2 regions of the Streptomyces sp. NPDC058457 genome follow, and region 2 is predicted to be linked to the other one. Evidence: predicted binding sites of a transcription regulator. Region 2 holds the regulator's gene; the other holds the start of a gene.
What was found. The regulator HrcA, encoded in region 2, represses chaperone genes, less so after heat shock. The targets are predictions, from matches to a motif close to TTNGCACTCNGNNNNNCNGAGTGCNAA.
Positions count from the first base shown of each region.

Region 1: the regulator HrcA is predicted to act here: its motif matches at 9,007-9,033, upstream of groES (co-chaperone GroES).

Region 1 is NZ_JBHXLU010000068.1:45,326-55,745, forward strand. Features, by position in the region: gene ACFWPS_RS38200 (endo-1,4-beta-xylanase) at 1-177, shown strand, start outside; gene ACFWPS_RS38205 (LCP family protein) at 330-1,334, shown strand; gene ACFWPS_RS38210 (hypothetical protein) at 1,722-2,594, shown strand; gene ACFWPS_RS38215 (Uma2 family endonuclease) at 2,654-3,232, shown strand; gene ACFWPS_RS38220 (YciI family protein) at 3,403-3,759, shown strand; gene ACFWPS_RS38225 (RNA polymerase sigma factor) at 3,813-5,099, shown strand; gene ACFWPS_RS38230 (methyltransferase domain-containing protein) at 5,106-6,296, opposite strand; gene ACFWPS_RS38235 (polysaccharide deacetylase family protein) at 6,387-7,274, shown strand; gene ACFWPS_RS38240 (polysaccharide deacetylase family protein) at 7,271-8,074, shown strand; gene ACFWPS_RS38245 (pirin family protein) at 8,200-8,967, shown strand; gene groES (co-chaperone GroES) at 9,180-9,488, shown strand; gene groL (chaperonin GroEL) at 9,607-10,420, shown strand, end outside.
Region 2 is NZ_JBHXLU010000002.1:57,336-67,755, forward strand. Features, by position in the region: gene ACFWPS_RS02150 (DUF3097 domain-containing protein) at 1-21, opposite strand, end outside; gene ACFWPS_RS02155 (MBL fold metallo-hydrolase) at 53-778, opposite strand; gene hrcA (heat-inducible transcriptional repressor HrcA) at 951-1,967, shown strand; gene dnaJ (molecular chaperone DnaJ) at 1,968-3,104, shown strand; gene ACFWPS_RS02170 (nitronate monooxygenase) at 3,580-4,662, shown strand; gene ACFWPS_RS02175 (16S rRNA (uracil(1498)-N(3))-methyltransferase) at 4,659-5,417, shown strand; gene ACFWPS_RS02180 (VOC family protein) at 5,449-5,841, shown strand; gene ACFWPS_RS02185 (hypothetical protein) at 5,945-6,526, shown strand; gene ACFWPS_RS02190 (S41 family peptidase) at 6,573-9,803, shown strand; gene ACFWPS_RS02195 (histidine triad nucleotide-binding protein) at 9,894-10,247, shown strand; gene ACFWPS_RS02200 (ribonuclease Z) at 10,254-10,420, shown strand, end outside.

The DNA of each region.
Region 1 (10,420 bases), on a different contig from region 2:
GGCGCGGGGCAGCAGATCACGCAGGCCTGGAACGCCACCTGCACCCAGACGGGCGCGGCCGTGTCCTGTGCCAACGCCTCCTACAACGGGACGGTGGCGGACGGGAGTTCGGTGAGCTTCGGGTTCAACGCGTCCTGGAGCGGAAGCAATCCTCTGCCCGCCGTCACCCTGGGCTGAACCCGGACTGAGAACGGTGAGATTTTCCGAAGAAAACCCCTTCGCGGCGCTCGCGCTAACAGTCCCCTAATAATTCGGACTTACGTTCCTGCCTTGTGACGGGACACGAGGAGCAAGGCGACGCGGGCAGACGGGTGGGCCGGCGGTCGAGAGTGCTGAAGATCGTCGGCCTCACCCTGGCGGGGGTCATGACGCTCGGCATCGCGGGCGCGGGGTGGGTCTACTGGCACCTCAACGACAACATCAAGAGCGTCGACATCAACAGCGCGCTCGGGGACGACCGCCCGGCGAAGGCGGTGACGACGCCGACGGCCACCGCGTCCGCGTCCGCCTCCCCGTCGCCGCTGCCCACCGGCTCGGTGAACATCCTGGTGCTGGGCTCGGACTCGCGCAGCGGCAAGGAGAACAAGAAGCTCGGCGGCGGCAGCAGCTCGGGCGCCCGCTCCGACACCGCGATGGTCGTCCACATCGACGCCGGACGGACCTCGGCCACCGTCGTCAGCATCCCGCGCGACACCCTGGTCACCCGGCCCTCCTGCCCGCTGTCCTCCGGCGGCTCGACGTCCGTCGCCTACAACGCGATGTTCAACAGCGCCTACTCGGTGGGCGGGGCGGTGTGCGCCGTGAAGACCGTCGAGTCGATCACCGGCGTCCGCATGGACCACTACCTGGAGATCGACTTCTCGGGCTTCGCGAAGCTGGTCGACGCGCTCGGCGGGGTGACCGTGACCACCGACCAGGACATCGACGACGACGACAGCCATCTGCACCTGAAGAAGGGCACCCACCACCTGAACGGCACCCAGGCCCTGGCGCTCGCCCGCACCCGGCACGGCATAGGCGACGGCAGCGACCTCGGCCGGATAGGCCTCCAGCAGAAGCTGGTGAAGGCCCTCCTCGACCAGATGGCCTCCAGCAGCCTGCTGACCAACCCGGCCAAGCTCTACGAGGTCGCCGACGCGGTCACCTCCAGCCTCACCACCGACACCGGCCTGGACTCGCTCAGCGAACTGATGCGGCTGGGCCAGAGCCTGAAGGGCCTCACCTCCGACAACGTCAAGACGGTGATGATGCCCGTGGTGACCGCGCCCTCGGACCACAACCGGGTGATCGCGAAGGAGCCGGCGGCGAGCGACCTGTGGAAGTCGTTGCGGTAGCGGACGGCCTTGAGAGCCGCCGACGTGGCTGTGACATCCGCATCCTGCGCACCAGCGAGCGACATCCGTGACTCGAAGCTCAATCTTTGGGGCGACGCCTCCGAGTTGACCGCGCTCCGGCTCCTCCCTGACGGAGTCCGTCGCGCACGTCGTCGCTTGAGCTTCGGGGGTCGGGATCCGAGATCCTTTTTGTAAGGAATGGGTGGGTGGGCTCAACCCACCCACCCTCCCAAGTCGCCCGCTGGCCAGGCGAGATGACTTTTCGTGATCGGGTCGCGCCGCAGCGTCGCGAACGTGTAGCGTGCGCCACGAAAGCATCGACCCCCGTGGGTGTTAGCAGCACCACGCGGGGGTCTGACCACCAGATCGAATGAGAGTCGTCGATCCATGGCTACCGCCCAGCCTAGTGCTGCCCCGCGCCCGTCCGCGCACCCGAAGGCCAATCCCGGCTACGGAAAGAAGTCCGCCCCGGGCCAAGAGCCCCGCACCGGACGCGACTTCGCCCACCTGCCCGTCCGCGAGGCATCGATCGCCACGTACCTCGACCGGCTCGACGACGAGGCGGACATCTCCATCAAGACACTGGCCAAGCACCTCCCGTACGGCCAGTGCGCCATCGGGACCGCACTCAACAACCTCTCCGTGGCGGGCCATCTGCGCCGCGTGCGCCGCCCCGTCACCGTCGACGGCAACCCGCGCTGGGTCTGGCACACCTTCTTCTCCCGCACCGCCCGTGACGACGCGTGGTGGGACGCCTTCCTCGCCGGCGAGGTACCACCGGCCGCCGCGCCTTCCCAAGCGGCGCGCACGGTGGCGTACGACGTGCTCGCCCGCCTCGGTCGCATCGAGCCCCGACTGACGCTGTCGGCCGGGGAGTGCGTCGCACTGGAGGAGAGCGCGGCGGAATGGTTCGCGAGGGGCGCGAACGAGGCGCAGCTCGTGCAGGCGATGACCGCCGGGCTGCCGGAACACGTGGCGCATGCGTACGGGTTCGTACGCGCCCGCCTCGTTACGAAGCTCCCGCCGGAGCCGGAGCCGGAGCCGGAGCCGGAGCCGCAGCCTCAGCCGCCCACCCGGTACGAGGTCGTGTGCACCGCGTGCGCCGAGCCGGCGGCCGGGGCCTCGCTGCGCGGCGGGCTCTGCGAGGGCTGCCGGGGAGGACGGTCCGCCCTCACCGCCGACCAGGTCCACGCGCACGTGGGGCGACTGCGTGCCGTCCTGCACACCCGGCCTCGTACACAGAAAGGAGCAGACGCATGACGACCTTGCAGCACGGGCCGCCCGCGACCGGGGCAGGATGGAGGGGAGGAGGCGACGCCATGACCCCCAGTACTGCCGACCGGCCCCAGATGCTCGTCGAGGAATTCGAGGAGCTCGCCCGCCATGCGCCGGAGTCGGCACGCCTGGAGTTCCTGAACGGAAAGATCGGGGTCAAGCCCATGCCGGACGGCAACCATGGACAGATTGTCGCCTGGCTTCTCAAGCGCTGCATGCAGCACCGTCCTGAGCTGTTCCTCTTCCCGGAGCAGGGGCTCGAGGTCGAGGCGTACCGCAAGGGACGTGCGAGGCCGGACGGTGCCCTGGCAGCCGAGGAGTACTTCGTCGGCAAGGGCGAGTGGGCCGAGCCGGACGGTGTCCTGATGGTCGTCGAGGTCACCTCCCACGACCGGGACGCCGACAAGCGGGACCGGGTCGAGAAGCCCGACGGCTACGCGGCCGCCGGCATCCCCGTGTACCTCCTCGTCGACCGGGACCTGACGAGCGTGATCGTCTACTCCGACCCGGAGCGCGGTGTCTATCGTTCCGTCACCAGCCGGGCCTTCGGCGCCGTGATCGAGCTCCCGGATCCCGTCGGCTTCACCCTGGAGACGGAGAAGCTCAAGGACTTCGCCGACTGATCTGGCCTTGCCTGATCTTTCCTAACCCTGTCTGACCTGCGGAAACGCTCATCGGGAAATTTTCTTCGAAGAGATTTCGCGAACGTGTCGATCCGCCCGTCCCCCGTTCGACGCATGGGTGAGCGGCGAGGAGAAGCCCCGCCGCATCGGAACGAGACCGAGGAGTCACCATGCCCCGTTACCTGTCGCTCGTGCGGATCGACGAGACCGCCGCCCCCGCCGAGGGGCCCAGCCAGGAGCTGATGCAGCGGATGGGCGAGCTGATCGAGGAGATCACCAAGGCCGGCGTGATGCTGGACACCGCTGGGCTCACCCCGACCTCGCAGGGCACTCGGGTGCACTGGGAGGGCGGCAAGATCTCCGTCACCGACGGGCCGTTCACCGAGTCCAAGGAGGTCATCGGCGGTTACGCGCTGATGCAGTGCAAGGACAAGGCCGAGGCCCTGGAGTGGACCAAGCGGTTCCTCAAGGTGCACGAGGAGTTCTGGACCGTGACCTGCGAGGTCCGGGAGATCGCGGAGGGCTGACCTTCGCCGACCTTCCTGGCGTCCGTCCTGCGGTGGGTGTTGCATGGGGGGCTGTGAGCACACAGCCCCCCGCCGAGGCCGACGCCCCCGCCGAGGCCGAGGCCCGGCACGCCATCGAGACCGTCTTCCGGCTCGAATCGCCGCGCGTGATCGCCGGCGTCGCCCGGGTCGTCCGGGACGTCGGCATCGCGGAGGAGCTGGCGCAGGACGCGCTCGTCGCCGCCCTGGAGCAGTGGCCCCGGGAGGGCGTGCCCGACAACCCGGGCGCCTGGCTCATGACCACCGCCCGCCACCGCGCCGTCGACCTCGTCCGACGCCGGGAGAACTACGCCCGCAAGCTCGCGGAGATCGGCCGCAGCACGGAGACGACGGCCCCGCCCGAGGAGCCCGCCGACCCGGACGACATCGACGACGACCTGCTCCGCCTGGTCTTCACCACCTGCCACCCGGTGCTGTCGCCCGAGGCCCGCACGGCCCTCACCCTGCGCCTTCTCGGCGGCCTGACCACGGCCGAGATCGCCCGCGCCTTCCTCGTCCCCGAACCGACCGTCGCCCAGCGCATCGTCCGCGCCAAGCGCACCCTCGCGACGAAGAACATCGCCTTCGAGGTGCCGTACGGCCCCGACCGCGAGGCCCGGCTCGGCTCGGTCCTTGACGTCATCTACCTGATCTACAACGAGGGCTACGCGGCCACGGCGGGCGACGACTGGCTGCGCCCCTCGCTGTGCGAGGACGCGCTGCGGCTGGCGCGCGTCCTGTCCTCCCTGATGCCGAAGGAGCCGGAGGTGCACGCCCTCACCGCCCTCCTCGAATTCCAGTCCTCCCGTACGGCCGCCCGTACCGGTCCCGACGGCGCACCGGTCCTCCTCCGGGACCAGAACCGCCGCCGCTGGAACCGCATGCTCATCGCCCGCGGCATCGGGGCCCTCGCCCGCGCGGACGCCACGGCGACCGGCGCCCCGGGGCCGTACGCCCTCCAGGCGGCCATCGCGGCCTGCCACGCGCACGCGTACACGTACGAGGAGACCGACTGGACCGCCATCGCCACCCTGTACGGCCTGCTGGCCGCCCGCTCCCCGTCCCCGGTGGTCGAGCTGAACCGCGCGGTGGCCGTGTCGATGGCGGACGGCCCGGCGGCGGCCCTGGCGATCGTGGACCCGCTGACCGCCGAACCCGCCCTGCGCGACTACCACCTGCTGCCGAGCGTGCGCGGCGACCTGCTGGCCCGCCTCGGGCGGACCGCCGAGGCCCGCGCGGAGTTCGAGCGGGCGGCGGCACTGGCACGCAACGAACGGGAGCGGGAGCTGCTGCTGGCCAGGGCGCGGGAGTGCGCTTCGTAGCCGAGCTCAGGACGGCGCGGGGGCGGCAGCCCTGGCGGGGGCGCCGACGAGCATGGTCGGCGCCCCCGCCACCCGGGTCAGGAACACCGTCGCCGCGTTCGGGCCCTGCGGCTTGACCTTCCTGCGCAGTTCCTCGGGTTCCACGGCCGACCCGCGCTTCTTCACGGTCAGGTTCCCGACCCCGCGCTCGCGCAGCAGTGCCTTCAGCTTCTTGACGTTGAAGGGGAGTTCGTCGGTGATCTCGTACGCCGTCGCGTAGGCGGTGGCCCGGAGCGTGTCGGCCGTGATGTACGCGATCGTCGGGTCGACCAGACCGCCGGCGAGCTCCTCGGCCACCTCGGCGACCAGGTGGGCGCGGATGACGGCGCCGTCCGGCTCGTACAGGTAACGGCCGACCGGCCGGACCGCGGGGTCGGGGAGGCCGCGGCCGAGCAGGGTGCGCGGGCCCGGCAGGAGGGTGGCGCGGACGGCCCCCGGAGTACCGGTGCCGAACCAGAGGACGGCCTCCTTCACGTCACCCGCGTCCGAGATCCACTCCGCCTCGGCGGCCGCCGGGACCGCCTCGTGCGGGATGCCGGGGGCGATCTTCAGCGCCGCGACCGGCGCCCGGTGGGCCGTCTCGACCGCCCAGGACAGGGGTGGTGAGTAGGCCTCCGGGTCGAAGATGCGGCCGCGGCCGCCGCGCCGGGCCGGGTCCACGAAGACGGCGTCGTGGCCGGCCGTGTCCACCTCCTGGACGTCCGCCTCCCTGACCTCGATCAGGCCGGTGAGCCCGAGCGCCTCGGCGTTCGCCCGCGCGGTGGCCGCCGTCACCGGATCCCGGTCCACGGCGAGGACGCGGATCCCCGCCCGCGCGAGCGCGATCGCGTCGCCCCCGATCCCGCAGCACAGGTCGGCGACCGAGGTGACCCCCAGCGCCTTCATCCGCTCCGCCCGGTACGTGGCGACACTCGCCCGCGTCGACTGCTCGACCCCGTTCGGCGTGAAGAACATGCGGCCCGCGTCCGCCTCCCCGAACTTCGCCGCCGCCCGCTGCCGCAGCCGGGCCTGGGCCAGCGCCGCCGACACCAGCTCGGCGGGGTGCTCGCGGCGCAGCCGGGTGGCCACGGCGAGCTCGTCGGCGGGCGCGGTGCCGCGCACCTCGTCGAGGAGGGCGCGGCCCTCGGGGGTGAGGAGGGGGGAGAGGTGGTCGTTCACCGGGTCATTGTCGGCCAGTCGGTGGATGGTTCGCCTCCGGCCGCGGTGTCTGCCCGGGTTCCGGGAAGGTGCCTGGAAGGATCCGACGCCATGCGAGCAGTCGTACAAAATGACAAAAATAGGGCAGTACTCGCCGTTGCCGCCCTCGCCACGGCCGCTGCCGCCCTCGTCTCCGGCTGCGCCGGACCGGGGGACGAGGCGGAGGTCCGCCCCGCCGCGGGCCAGCAGGCCCACCGGGGTGCCGCTCCCGACTCCCATGCCGCCCTGGTCGCCGCCGCCCGGCGCTGGGGGCTGGACGCGGTCCCGCTGCGGCCCCCGGCCCCGCCGGAGCACAAGCCGAGGATCACCGCTCGCGACGGCTTCGAGGTGGACGGCCAGGAGGAGGACGACCTGCCCCCGGTCTTCACCACGATCCCGACGAAGAAGAAGGTCGTCTTCCTCACCATCGACGACGGCGCCGAGAAGGACCCGGACTTCCTGCGGATGATGAGCGAGCTGCGGATCCCCTACAGCGCGTTCCTCAGCAACTACCTGGTCAAGGACGACTACGGCTACTTCCGCCGGATGCAGGCCGAGGGCCACACCCTCAACAACCACACCCTCACCCACCCCTACCTGCCGGGCCTGACCTACGACGAGCAGAAGCACGAGATCTGCGGCATGCAGGAGATCATGAAGAAGCAGTTCGGCAAGGCGCCGACGGTCTTCCGCCCGCCCTACGGCAACTACAACGGCGACACCCTGCGCGCCGCCAAGGCCTGCGGCATCAAGTACGCGCCGATCTGGGACGAGGAGGTGTTCGTCGACCACTGGGAGTACCGGGAGTGGGACCGCGGACTGCACCCAGGTGACATCGTCCTCACGCACTTCCGGGGCCGGAACGACTGGGACGGCACCATGGTCGACGACATGCGCCGCTTTCTGAACAAGGTCACCCGCGACGGCTACGCGGTGGCGCGCCTGGAGGACTACCTGTGAGCCGACTGAGGGCGACGGCCGCGCTGCTGGCCGTCGCCCTCCTCCTGTCGGCCTGCGCCCCGTCCGTCGACCCCATCGAACGGCTCGGCAGGAAGGCGGCCGACCGGGTACGCCCGCACGGCCCGGCCGGCGTGCCCGCCTACCGCCGGTGGGGCCTGGCCGCGCCCCTCTCCCCGGCGCCCCGCCCGCCGCTGCACCCGCTGGCCTTCCGCGCCGCCCTGCCGCCGGTCGTCGACCACATCCCCACGTCCGACCGGGTCGTCTTCCTCACCTACGACGACGGCGCCGAGAAGGACCCCCGCTTCGTCGACATGGTCCGCGAGCTGCGCCTGCCGGTGAGCATGTTCCTCACGGACAGCGTGGTCGGCCCCGGCTACGGCCACTTCGCCCGCCTCCAGTCGGTCGGCGCGAGCGTCCAGAACCACACCCTCGACCACCCGGCCATGCCCGGTCTGCCGTACGCCGGCCAGCGCGCCGAGATCTGCGGCCAGCAGGAGAAGCTGAAGTCCCGTTTCGGCATCCGCCCCCGCCTCTTCCGGCCGCCCTACGGCACCTACGACCGCACCACCCTCCGCGCCGCTGCCGACTGCGGTGTCACGGCGGTGGTCCTCTGGCGGGCGGCGATGACCCCCGACGGCATCACCTACCGGAGCGGGGACAAGCAGCTCCGCCCCGGCGACATCATCCTGGTGGGCCCCGACGAGGCCCTCGGCCCGACCCTCAGGGAGCGCACCACCCGGCTGCTGCGCCGGGTACAGGCGAGCGGGCTGACGGTGGGCCGTCTCGAGGATTATCTCTAGCCCAATATAGCTTTAATCATCAAGTCAATACCGGCGCGCGCTGCCACTCATTCCAGGCATGAATGATCCATGTTAACTTGAATATTCACGTCAATGGATCCTCGTACGGAGCAGGGGGGCACAACATGAGCGCACTACCGGCACCCGGCGTGGAGGTGCGGCGCGGTGACGCGCGGCTCGCGAGCCGGCTGTCCTGGCTCGACTCGAAGCACTCGTTCTCCCTCGGCACGCACCGGCCGGACCCGGCCAACACGCACCACGGGGTGCTGCTGGTCAACAACGAGGACCTGGTGCAGCCGGGCACGGGCTTCGACACCCACCCGCACCGGGACATGGAGATCGTCACCTGGGTGCTCCAGGGCTCGCTGGTCCACCAGGACTCCGGCGGCCACTCCGGCGTGATCTACCCGGGCCTGGCCCAGCGGATGAGCGCCGGCACCGGCATCCTGCACTCGGAGAAGAACGACACCTACCGGGCCGCCGGTGCACCCCCCGCCGATCCCGTGCACTTCGTCCAGATGTGGGTCGTACCCGACGAGGCCGGCGTCACCCCGGGCTACGAACAGCTGGAGATCGACGCCGAGCTGCTGTCCGGCGGGCTGGTCACGGTGGCGTCCGGCATGGACCGGCACAAGGACGCGAGCGCCATCCGGATCCGGAACCGGTACGCCGCGCTGTACGCGGCGCGGCTGCGTCCCGATGGGCAGGTGACCCTTCCCGAGGCGCCGTATCTGCACCTGTTCGTCGCCCGCGGTGCGGTGGACCTGGAGGGCGTCGGAGTGCTCGGCGAGGGTGACGCCGCGCGCTTCACGGCCACCGGCGGGCACCGGGTGACGGCCTCGGGACCCGCCGAGATCCTGGTGTGGGAGATGCATGCCGCCGTCGATCTGTGATCCCCGAGGGGTCCGATTCCGGCGGCGCGCCGCCCGCAATTGGCACTCCGCTTGACCGAGTGCTAATCGCGGTCATAGTCTCGGCTCTGGCACTCGGCAGATGAGAGTGCCAACAACGCGACGGGCAGATCCGGCACCCGCGACGACGGATCCACCTGGTCGCCACCTCAGACAGTTAACCCCGTGAGATCTCCGAAGGGGGAGGTCGGATCGTGACGACCACCAGCTCCAAGGTTGCCATCAAGCCGCTTGAGGACCGCATCGTGGTCCAGCCGCTCGACGCCGAGCAGACCACCGCCTCTGGCCTGGTCATCCCGGACACCGCGAAGGAGAAGCCCCAGGAGGGCGCCGTCCTCGCCGTGGGCCCGGGCCGCTTCGAGAACGGCGAGCGGCTTCCGCTCGACGTCAAGGTCGGCGATGTCGTGCTGTACAGCAAGTACGGCGGCACCGAGGTGAAGTACAACGGCGACGAGTACCTCGTCCTCTCGGCTCGCGACGTGCTCGCGATCATCGAGAAGTAATTCACCCGAAGCACATTCTGCTTTGAGCTGCGCCCCTGGCCCCCGCGACCTTATGAAGCCGGGCGTCGGGGGCGCGGTTCGTTTCACCCACGTTTTCCGAGAGGGCTGAACCGCTCCCATGGCGAAGATCCTGAAGTTCGACGAGGACGCCCGTCGCGCCCTCGAGCGCGGCGTCAACAAGCTTGCCGACACGGTCAAGGTGACGATCGGCCCCAAGGGCCGCAACGTCGTCATCGACAAGAAGTTCGGCGCCCCCACCATCACCAACGACGGTGTCACGATCGCCCGCGAGGTCGAGCTCGACGACCCGTACGAGAACCTCGGCGCCCAGCTGGTGAAGGAGGTGGCGACCAAGACCAACGACATCGCGGGTGACGGTACGACCACCGCCACCGTGCTGGCCCAGGCGCTCGTCCGCGAGGGCCTGAAGAACGTCGCCGCGGGTGCCTCCCCGGCCGCCCTGAAGAAGGGCATCGACGCCGCCGTCGCCGCCGTCTCCGAGGAACTGCTCTCCTCCGCCCGTCCGATCGAGGACAAGGCCGACATCGCCGCCGTCGCCGCGCTGTCCGCCCAGGACACGCAGGTCGGCGAGCTCATCGCCGAGGCGATGGACAAGGTCGGCAAGGACGGTGTCATCACCGTCGAGGAGTCCAACACCTTCGGTCTGGAGCTGGACTTCACCGAGGGCATGGCCTTCGACAAGGGCTACCTGTCGCCGTACTTCGTGACGGACCAGGAGCGCATGGAGGCCGTCCTGGAGGACCCCTACATCCTCATCAACCAGGGCAAGGTCTCCTCCATCGCCGACCTGCTCCCGCTGCTGGAGAAGGTCATCCAGGCGGGTGCCTCCCGGCCGCTGCTGATCATCGCCGAGGACGTCGAGGGCGAGGCCCTCTCCACCCTCGTCGTCAACAAGATCCGCGGCACCTTCA
Region 2 (10,420 bases):
GTCGGCGGAGTACTGGCGCATTCGGATGACGATAGGAGAAGCCCGGGCACGGTCACCGCGACACGCCGAAACGGGCCGCCAGGGCGTCGCGTTGTGCCCGTACGAACGCCGCGTCCACCACCGCTCCGTGACCGGGTACGTACAGGGCGCGATCGCCGCCGAGCGACAGGAGGCGGTCCAGGGCCGCCGGCCAGCGGGACGGTACGGCGTCGGGACCGGCCTGGGGATCGCCGGACTCCTCCACCAGGTCGCCGCAGAACACCACCTCCGGGTCGCCGGGGACCAGGACGGCGAGGTCGTGGGCGGTGTGGCCGGGACCCACGTTGGCCAGCAGGGCCTGGCGGCCGTCGCCGAGGTCGAGGGTCCACTCGCCGGAGACCAGACGGCGGGGGCGGGGAAGGGCGTCGGCCGCCTCCTCGGCCTCGGGGGAGGGGAGGCCGTTGCGGACCGCGTCCAGGCGGAGCGCCTCGCGGTCGTACGCGAAGACGGCCTCGGTGCCCACCGCCGCGTACAGGTTCGCGCCCGCGAAGGCGGCCGCGCCGAAGACGTGGTCGAAGTGCGGATGGGTGAGCGCGAGATGGGTCACACGGCGGTCGGCCAGCGCCTGCGCCTCCATGCGCAACCGTGCGCCCTCGGCCAGACTGGAGCCGGCATCCACCATCAGGGCCGTGCCCGCGCCGAGAACCAGGCCCGCCGTGCAGTCCCAGCCCGGCAGCCGGCACCGGCCGACCCCTTCGGCCACCCGCTCCCAGCCCAGCTCTTCCCAAGTCACCGTCATGCCGCGACGCTAGCCGTAGAACGCCATGGGTCCTGACCGACCTTGCCCAGTCAGTACCCCACGGCCGTACACTGGGCCGGGGATGCTGGCACTCGCGTTCGCAGAGTGCCAGACGAAAGACCCGAAGGACCCGAAAGGCCGCGGGGACGACTTTCTGGAGGTGTGGCGCTGGATGCTGAGTGAACGCAGGCTTCAGGTATTGCGCGCCATCGTCCAGGACTACGTCGGCACCGAGGAGCCGGTGGGTTCGAAGGCGCTGACCGAACGGCACAACCTGGGGGTCTCCCCGGCGACCGTGCGCAACGACATGGCCGCTCTGGAGGACGAGGGGTACATCGCCCAGCCGCACACCAGCGCGGGGCGGATTCCCACCGACAAGGGCTACCGGCTGTTCGTCGACAAGCTGGCCGGCGTCAAACCGATGAGCGCGCCCGAGCGGCGGGCCATCCAGAACTTCCTCGACGGCGCCGTCGATCTCGACGACGTGGTGGCGCGGACCGTTCGGCTGCTGGCACAGCTGACGCGGCAGGTGGCGGTCGTGCAGTACCCGTCGCTGACGCGGTCGACCGTGCGGCACGTGGAACTGCTGTCGCTGGCTCCGGCCCGGCTCATGCTGGTGCTGATCACCGACACCGGGCGGGTCGAGCAGCGTATGGTCGACTGCCCGGCGCCCTTCGGGGAAACGTCTCTGGCGGATCTGCGGGCGCGGCTGAACAGCCGGGTCGCGGGACGCCGGTTCTCGGACGTGCCCCGGCTGGTGGAGGATCTGCCGGAAGCCTTCGAGGCCGAGGACCGCGGTGCGGTCTCGGCGGTGCTCTCCACCCTGCTGGAGACGCTCGTCGAGGAGAACGAGGAGCGGTTGATGATCGGCGGCACCGCCAATCTCACCCGCTTCGGACATGACTTTCCCCTCATGATCCGGCCCGTCCTGGAGGCATTGGAGGAGCACGTGGTGCTGCTCAAGCTCCTTGGCGAGGCCGGGGATTCGGGCATGACCGTACGCATCGGTCACGAGAACGCCTACGAGGGACTCAACTCCACGTCAGTGGTGTCGGTCGGCTACGGTTCGGGCGGCGAGGCAGTCGCCAAGCTCGGCGTGGTCGGACCGACCCGCATGGATTACCCGGGAACGATGGGAGCGGTACGAGCGGTGGCACGGTACGTCGGACAGATCCTGGCGGAGTCGTAAGTGGCCACGGACTACTACGCCGTTCTCGGCGTGCGCCGCGACGCGTCGCAGGAAGAGATCAAGAAGGCCTTCCGTCGGCTCGCACGCGAGCTGCACCCGGACGTCAACCCGGACCCGAAGACCCAGGAGCGGTTCAAGGAGATCAACGCCGCTTACGAGGTTCTGTCGGACCCGCAGAAGAAGCAGGTCTACGACCTCGGCGGGGATCCGCTGTCGCAGAGCGGCGGCGCGGGCGCGGGCGGCTTCGGGGCCGGTGGGTTCGGGAACTTCTCGGACATCATGGACGCGTTCTTCGGTACGGCGTCGCAGCGCGGGCCGAGGTCGCGTACGCGGCGCGGCCAGGACGCGATGATCCGGATCGAGGTCGAGCTCGACGAGGCGGCCTTCGGTACGACCAAGGACATCCAGGTCGACACGGCGATCGTCTGCAACACCTGTAACGGTGAGGGCGCGGCGCCGGGCACCTCCGCCCAGACGTGTGACATGTGCCGGGGCCGTGGTGAGGTCTCGCAGGTGACGCGGTCCTTCCTCGGGCAGGTCATGACCTCGCGGCCCTGCCCGCAGTGCCAGGGCTTCGGGACCGTCGTGCCGACGCCGTGCCCCGAGTGCGCGGGCGACGGGCGGGTGCGGTCGCGGCGGACGCTGACCGTGAAGATCCCGGCCGGTGTCGACAACGGCACGCGGATCCAGCTCGCCGGTGAGGGTGAGGTGGGACCGGGTGGCGGTCCGGCCGGTGACCTGTACGTCGAGATCCACGAGCTGCCGCATTCGACGTTCCAGCGGCGCGGGGACGATCTGCACTGCACGGTGACGATTCCGATGACGGCGGCGTCGCTCGGTACGAAGGTGCCGCTGGAGACGCTGGACGGGCTGGAGGAGGTCGACATCCGGCCGGGGACCCAGTCCGGGCAGTCGATCCCGCTGCACGGGCGCGGTGTCACGCATCTGCGTGGCGGCGGGCGGGGTGACCTGATCGTCCACGTCGAGGTGACGACGCCGACCAAGCTCGATCCTGAGCAGGAGCGGTTGCTGAGGGAGCTGGCGAAGCTGCGCGGGGAGGAGCGGCCGACGGGGCAGTTTCAGCCCGGTCAGCAAGGGCTGTTCAGCCGGCTGAAGGACGCGTTCAACGGGCGTTGACGGGTCACCGTGAAGGGGCTCCGCCCCTTCGACCCCACCAGGGGGCTCCGCCCCCTGGACCCCCGAAACCCATGCCCACCCACCACCCGACTCGGTCGATGAGGAGGCGAGGCCGCCCCTCGGTTCGGTCGATGAGGAGGCGAGGCCGCTCCTCGGCTCGGTCGATGAAGGGGCGAGGCCGCTCTTCGGCTTGGTTGGTGAGGAGGCGGGGCCACCACCCGGCTCGGTCGATGGGGAGGTGAGGCCGCCCCTCGGTTCGGTCGATGAGGAGGCGAGGCCGCTCCTCGGCTCGGTCGATGAAGGGGCGAGGCCGCTCTTCGGCTCGGTCGATGAGGGGGGCGGGGCTGTTACCCGGCTCGGTCGGTGAGGGGTGGCGTCACCAGGTCACGGTGTCTGTGGGGCGGGGAAATTTCTGGCATGTGCCAAAGGGGCGGCCCGATTCGGTCTTGTTCGGAGGACGTGACAACATGCCGTCATGTCCTCCGCACTGACCGATCTCTTCCCTTTTCCGATCGTGCAGGCCCCCATGGCAGGCGGGGTCTCCGTGCCGCAGCTCGCCGCTGCCGTGTCCGAGGCGGGCGGGCTGGGATTCCTTGCCGCCGGGTACAAGACCGCCGACGGGATGTACCAGGAGATCAAGCAACTGCGAGGGCTGACCGGTCGCCCCTTCGGCGTGAACCTCTTCATGCCGCAGCCGGAGTACGCCGAGTCCGGGGCCGTGGAGATCTACGCGCATCAGCTGGCCGGTGAGGCCGCCTGGTACGAGACCGAGCTCGGCGACCCGGACAGCGGCCGGGACGACGGGTACGAGGCCAAGCTGGCCGTGCTGCTCGACAACCCGGTGGCCGCCGTCTCCTTTCACTTCGGTGTGCCGACGCGGGATGTGCTGGATTCGCTGCGGCGGGCCGGGATGGTCACGCTGGTCACCGCCACCACCGCCGAGGAGGCCCTCGCCGTCGAGCGGGCCGGGGCGGACGCGGTGATCGCACAGGGCGTGGAGGCCGGGGGACACCAGGGCACCCACCGGGACGTGCCGGAGAACGACGGGTCCGGGATAGGGCTGCTGTCCCTGGTCGCCCAGGTGCGGGAGACCGTGGGGATCCCGGTCGTCGCCGCGGGCGGCATCATGCGCGGCAGCCAGATCGCGGCCGTACTGGCGGCGGGGGCGAGCGTCGCACAGCTGGGGACGGCCTTCCTGGCCACCCCGGAGTCCGGCGCCGCCGACCTGCACAAGCAGGCCCTCACCGACCCGCTGTTCACGCGGACCGCGCTGACCCGGGCGTTCTCCGGGCGGCCCGCCCGCGGCCTGGTCAACCGCTTCATGCGCGAGCACGGCCCGTACGCCCCCGCCGCCTACCCGGAGGTCCACCACCTCACCGCCCCGCTGCGCAAGGCCGCGGCCAAGGCCACAGACGCGCAGGGCATGGCCCTGTGGGCCGGGCAGGGGCACCGGATGGCCCGCGAGCTGCCCGCCGGACAGCTGGTGGAGACCCTCGCGGAGGAACTCGCCGCCGCGTCGACAGCGTTGTCGACCAAGGGGGAGGGGGAGAGCCGATGACTGCTCCTGTGTTCGTGCTCGATCCGCTGATCGTGCCCGACTTCTCCGGTGGCGAGGTCGTCCTGGACGGTCCCGAGGGGCGGCACGCCGTCTCCGTGAAGCGGCTGCAGCCCGGCGAGGACGTCATCCTCACCGACGGGCGCGGCCGCTGGATGGAGGGCGTCGTGCGGGCGGCCGAGGGCAAGGACCGGCTGGTGGTGATGGACCTGGAGAGCGTCTACGAGGAGCCCGTGCCGCAGCCCCGGATCACCGTGGTGCAGGCACTTCCCAAGGGGGACCGGGGGGAGGTCGCCGTGGAGACCATGACCGAGGTCGGCGTCGACGCGATCGTGCCCTGGCAGGCCGCCCGCTGCATCACCCAGTGGAAGGGCGAGCGGGGGCTGAAGGCGCTCGGCAAGTGGCGGGCCACCGCCCGGGAGGCCGGCAAGCAGTCCCGCCGGGTGCGGTTCCCCGAGGTCGCGGACGCGGCGACGACCAAGCAGGTTGCCGCACTTCTCGCCAAAGCCGACCTCGCCGCCGTGCTCCACTCCGACTTCGGGCATGACAGCGAGCCGCTCGCGGAGGTCCAGTTGCCCAGCGAGGGCGAGATCGTGCTGGTCGTCGGGCCCGAAGGCGGTGTCGCCCGGGACGAGGTGGCGCTGTTCGAGGAGGCAGGTGCGAAGGCGTACACCCTGGGGCCTACCGTGATGCGCACGTCGACCGCCGGAACGGCGGCCGTGGCCCTGCTGCTGGGCCGCGCCGGCCGGTGGTCCTGAACCCACCGCACCACACCCTGGGGGACACGCCGTGGAACTCGCCCAAGTGCGGCTCCTGGTCAGCGACTTCGCCGCCGCCTACCGCTTCTACGCCGAGGTGCTCGGGCTGAAGCCGCAGTCGGGGGCGAGCGAGGGGCCGTACGAGAAGTTCAGCCCGCATGCCGGGTCGGCGGGGATCGCCCTGCAGGACCGGGCGATGATGGCCGCGATACTGGGCGAGCTGGGGGACACGGCGACCGGGCACCGTTCGCTGGTGGTGCTGCGCGTCGACGACCTCGACGGCTACTGCGAGCAGATCGTCGCGCGGGGGGCGGTCCTCGTGCACGGGCCGGCGCCGATGACGGAACGCATGCGGGCCGCCCACCTCAAGGACCCGGAGGGGAACCTGGTGGAGCTGCAGGAGTGGTTGCTGCTGCGCACCTGAGGAACCCCCGTGGAGGGGGCACCGGCACGGGGGACCTCTCCGAACACGTGAGTGGCCGTATGCCCCCTTCCGTCACTGGCGGGACGGTGGCAGGCTGCCCTCCATGGGGGTATTGAGGCGGATTTGGCGTCGGCCGCGCGGCACCAGGGCGGCGGCCGTGACGGGGCTCGTGGTGATCGCCGTGGGCGGTGTGGTGGCCTGCCAGCCGAGCGATCTGAACACGGCGACGGTCGCCTACACCACCGACCGGACCGCCACCGCCGAGCTGAAACGCCAGCACGTCGACGTCAGTTGGCTCACCTGCACCGGCAACTACGGCTCGTCGGCGAAGAGCACGAAGGACACCCAGAGCACCAAGAGCACCAGGACGCCGTCGGCCACCTCCACCACCGTCGTCTCCGTCGACTGCCAGGGCCGGACCAAGGACGGCCGGAGCATCACCGTCACCGGCCGGGTCACCAAGGCCGTCAGCGGGGCCTGTGTGCGCGGGAACCTGGTGGCCAGGGTCGGCGGCAAGGAGTGGTTCCGGGTGAACGGGCTGGGCGACTGCGACGCCACGCCCGGGCCGACGTACAGCACCTACCGGCCGCCCACGTACGGGCAGCAGCCCGGCCCCACCGTGACCGTCACGAAGACCGTCTGGTGCCAGGGCGACCCCAAGTGCTGGCCGGTGCAGGGCAAGTGATCGAAATCGGCCACCGGGAACACGCCCCGATGCATAGGCTGAGCGAGTGACTCAGGGTGCAGCGAACGGACCGCGGTCCTACCTCCGATTTCCGCACGTCCACGGCGATCTGGTCGCCTTCACCGCCGAGGACGACGTGTGGCTCGCGCCCCTGGACGGCGGCCGGGCCTGGCGGGTCAGCGCCGACAACGTCCCCGTGACGCTGCCGCGCATCTCGCCCGACGGGACCACGGTCGCCTGGACCTCCACCCGCGACGGCGCCCCCGAGATCCACCTCGCCCCCGTCGACGGCGGTTCCTCGACCCGGCTGACGCACTGGGGGAGCGCCCGCACCCAGGTGCGCGGCTGGACCGCCGACGGCCAGGTCCTCGCGGTCACCACCCACGGTCAGGCCAGCCTCCGGCGCAGCTGGGCCCACACCGTCCCGCTCGACGGCGGCCCGTCCACCGTCCTGCCGTACGGCCCCGTCGGCCATGTCGCCTTCGGAGGGCCGGGCACCGTGCTGCTGTCCGCGCCGATGGGGCGGGAGGCGGCCTGGTGGAAGCGGTACCGGGGCGGTACGGCGGGCAAGCTGTGGATCGATCGGGACGTCCACGACGGGGAGGGCGCCGGCGAGTTCGTACGGCTGCACGCGGAGCTGGACGGGAACCTGGAGTACCCCGTGTGGGCCGGCGACCGGATCGCCTTCCTCTCCGACCACGAGGGCACGGGCGCGCTGTACTCCTCCCTCGCAGACGGCTCCGACCTGCGCCGGCACACGCTCGTCGACGGTTTCTACGCCCGGCACGCGGCCGGCGACGGCACCCGGGTCGTCTACGCCTCGGCCGGTGAACTCTGGCTCCTCGACGACCTGGAGGGCGCCGAACCGCGTCGCCTGGACATCCGGCTCGGCGGACCCCGCGTGGACCGGCAGCCGTACCCGGTCAACGCGACCCGCTGGTTCAGCTCGGCCTCGCCCGACCACACCGCGCGCGGCAGCGCCGTCCTGGTGCGCGGCGGCGTGCACTGGGTGACCCACCGCTCGGGCCCGGCGCGGGCGCTCGTCGCCCAGCCCGGGGTCCGGGCCCGGCTGCCCGTCACCTTCCGCGTGGACGCGGAGGAGTGGGTGGTGTGGGTGACGGACGCCGAGGGCGACGACGCCCTGGAGTTCGCCCCCGCGACCGGGCTCGCGCCGGGCTCCACCCCGCGCCGGATCGCCGCCGGACAGCTCGGCCGGGTCCTGGAACTCGCCGTCGCCCCCGACGGCGGCCGGGTCGCCGTCGCCGCCCACGACGGCCGGCTGCTCCTCGTCGAGCGGGAGACGGGCGAGGTCCGCGAGGTCGACCGCAGCGAGGACGGCGACGTCTCCGGACTGGCCTTCTCGCCCGACTCCGGCTGGCTCGCCTGGTCCCACCCCGGCGCCGGCGGGCTCTGCCAGCTCCGCATCGCCCACACCACCGACCTCACCGTCACCGAGGCGACCCCGCTGCGGTTCCGGGACTACGACCCCGCCTTCACCCGCGACGGCAAACACCTCGCCTTCCTCTCCACCCGCTCCTTCGACCCGGTCTACGACGAGCACGTCTTCGACCTGGCCTTCGTGGTCGGCGACCGCCCGCACCTGATCACCCTCGCCGCCACCACGCCCTCGCCGTTCGGCCCGCAGCGGCACGGCCGCCCGTTCGAGACCCCCGACAAGGACGAGACCCCGGACGCCGAGGGCACCCCCGCCACCCGCATCGACCTGGAGGGCCTCGCCGACCGGATCGTGCCCTTCCCCGTCGAGGCCGGCCGCTACTCCACGCTCCGCACCGCCAAGGACGGCGTGCTCTGGCTGCGCCACCCGGTGCGCGGCGTGCTCGGCGCCTCCCGCGCCCACCCCGAGGACCCGGCGCCCAAGACCGAGCTGGAGCGCTACGACCTCGCCCAGCAGCGCATCGAGTACCTCTCCTCCGACGCCGACCACTTCGAGGTCAGCGGCGACGGCAAACGCGTCCTGCTGTGGGCCGACAGCAAGCTCAAGGTCGTACCCAGCGACCGCCGCGCCTCGGGCGACGACGACAGCGACACCAACATCACCGTCGACCTGGCCCGGGTCCGGCAGACCGTCGACCCGGCCGCCGAGTGGCGGCAGATGTTCGACGAGACCGGCCGCATCATGCGCGACCAGTTCTGGCGCCCGGACCTCGGCGGCGTCGACTGGGACGGCGTCCTCACCCGCTACCGCCCGCTCGTCGAGCAGGTCGCCACCCATGACGACCTCGTCGACCTGCTCTGGGAGGTCCAGGGCGAACTCGGCACCTCGCACGCCTACGTCACCCCGCGCGGCGGCTACGGCAACGGCGCCCGCCAGGGCCTCCTCGGCGCCGACATCTCCCGCCATCCGGACGGCAGTTGGCGCATCGACCGGATCCTGCCCGCCGAGACCTCCGACCCCGGCGCCCGTTCCCCTCTCGCCGCACCCGGCGCCGCGGTACGCCCCGGCGACGCGATCGTGGCCGTCGCAGGCCGCCCCGTCGACCCGGTGACCGGCCCCGGCCCGCTGCTCGTCGGCACGGCCGGCAAGGCGATCGAACTGACCGTGTCCCCGGCGGGCGGCGGTGAGTTGCGGCACCCGGTCGTCGTGCCGGTCGCCGACGAGGAACCCCTGCGGTACCACGCGTGGGTGGCCGACCGGCGGGCCCATGTGCACGAGTTGTCCGGGGGCCGCCTCGGCTACCTCCACGTGCCGGACATGCAGGCACCGGGCTGGGCCCAGATCCACCGCGACCTGACCGTGGAGATGGCCCGCGAGGGCATCGTCGTGGACGTCCGCGAGAACCGCGGCGGGCACACCTCCCAGCTCGTGGTGGAGAAACTGGCCCGGCGGATCGTCGGCTGGGACCTGCCGCGCGGCATGCGGCCGTTCAGCTACCCGAAGGACGCGCCCCGGGGACCGGTCGTGGTCGTCGCGAACGAGTTCTCCGGCTCGGACGGCGACATCGTCAACGCGGCGATCAAGGCACTGGCCATCGGCCCGGTGGTCGGCACCCGCACCTGGGGCGGCGTGATCGGCATCGACAGCCGCTACCGCCTGGTCGACGGCACCCTGGTCACCCAGCCGAAGTACGCGTTCTGGCTGGAGGGCTACGGCTGGGGCGTGGAGAACCACGGCGTCGACCCGGACGTGGAGGTCGTACAGACCCCGCAGGACTGGGGGGCCGGGAGGGATCCCCAGCTGGACGAGGCGGTACGGATCGCGCTGGAGGCGCTGGAGAACAGTCCCGCGAAAACGCCGCCGACTCTGCCGACCTCTTAGGGGCGCGGGGAACTGCGCGCTCGGCCCCCACCGGCCCGCAGCCGAACCGACTACGATGCTCCCGAAGCTGATCACCGGTGAGGAGAAGACATGGCCGGGGAACCCCAGGACGACTGCCTGTTCTGCAAAATCGTCGCAGGCCATGTCCCCGCGACGATCGTCCGGGAGACGGACACCACCGTCGCCTTCCGGGACATCAATCCCCAGGCCCCCACCCACGTCCTGGTGATCCCCAGGGTCCACTACGGGAACGCGGCCGAGCTCGCCGCAGGCGAACCCGCCATCGCCGCCGACATACTGCGTGAGGCCCAGGCCGTCGCCGACGAGGACAAACTGGAGAGCTACCGCATCGTCTTCAACACCGGCAGCGGCGCCGGCCAGACCGTCTGGCACGCCCACGCCCACGTCCTCGGCGGCCGCGGCCTGCAGTGGCCTCCCGGATAACTCGCCGTGTCCGTACGTGAACTGGTGGTCCTCGGCACCGCCAGCCAGGTCCCCACCCGGCACCGCAACCACAACGGCTACCTGCTGCGCTGGGACGGCGAGGGCATCCTCTTCGACCCCGGCGAGGGCACCCAGCGGCAGATGCTGCGCGCCGGGGTCGCCGCGCACGACCT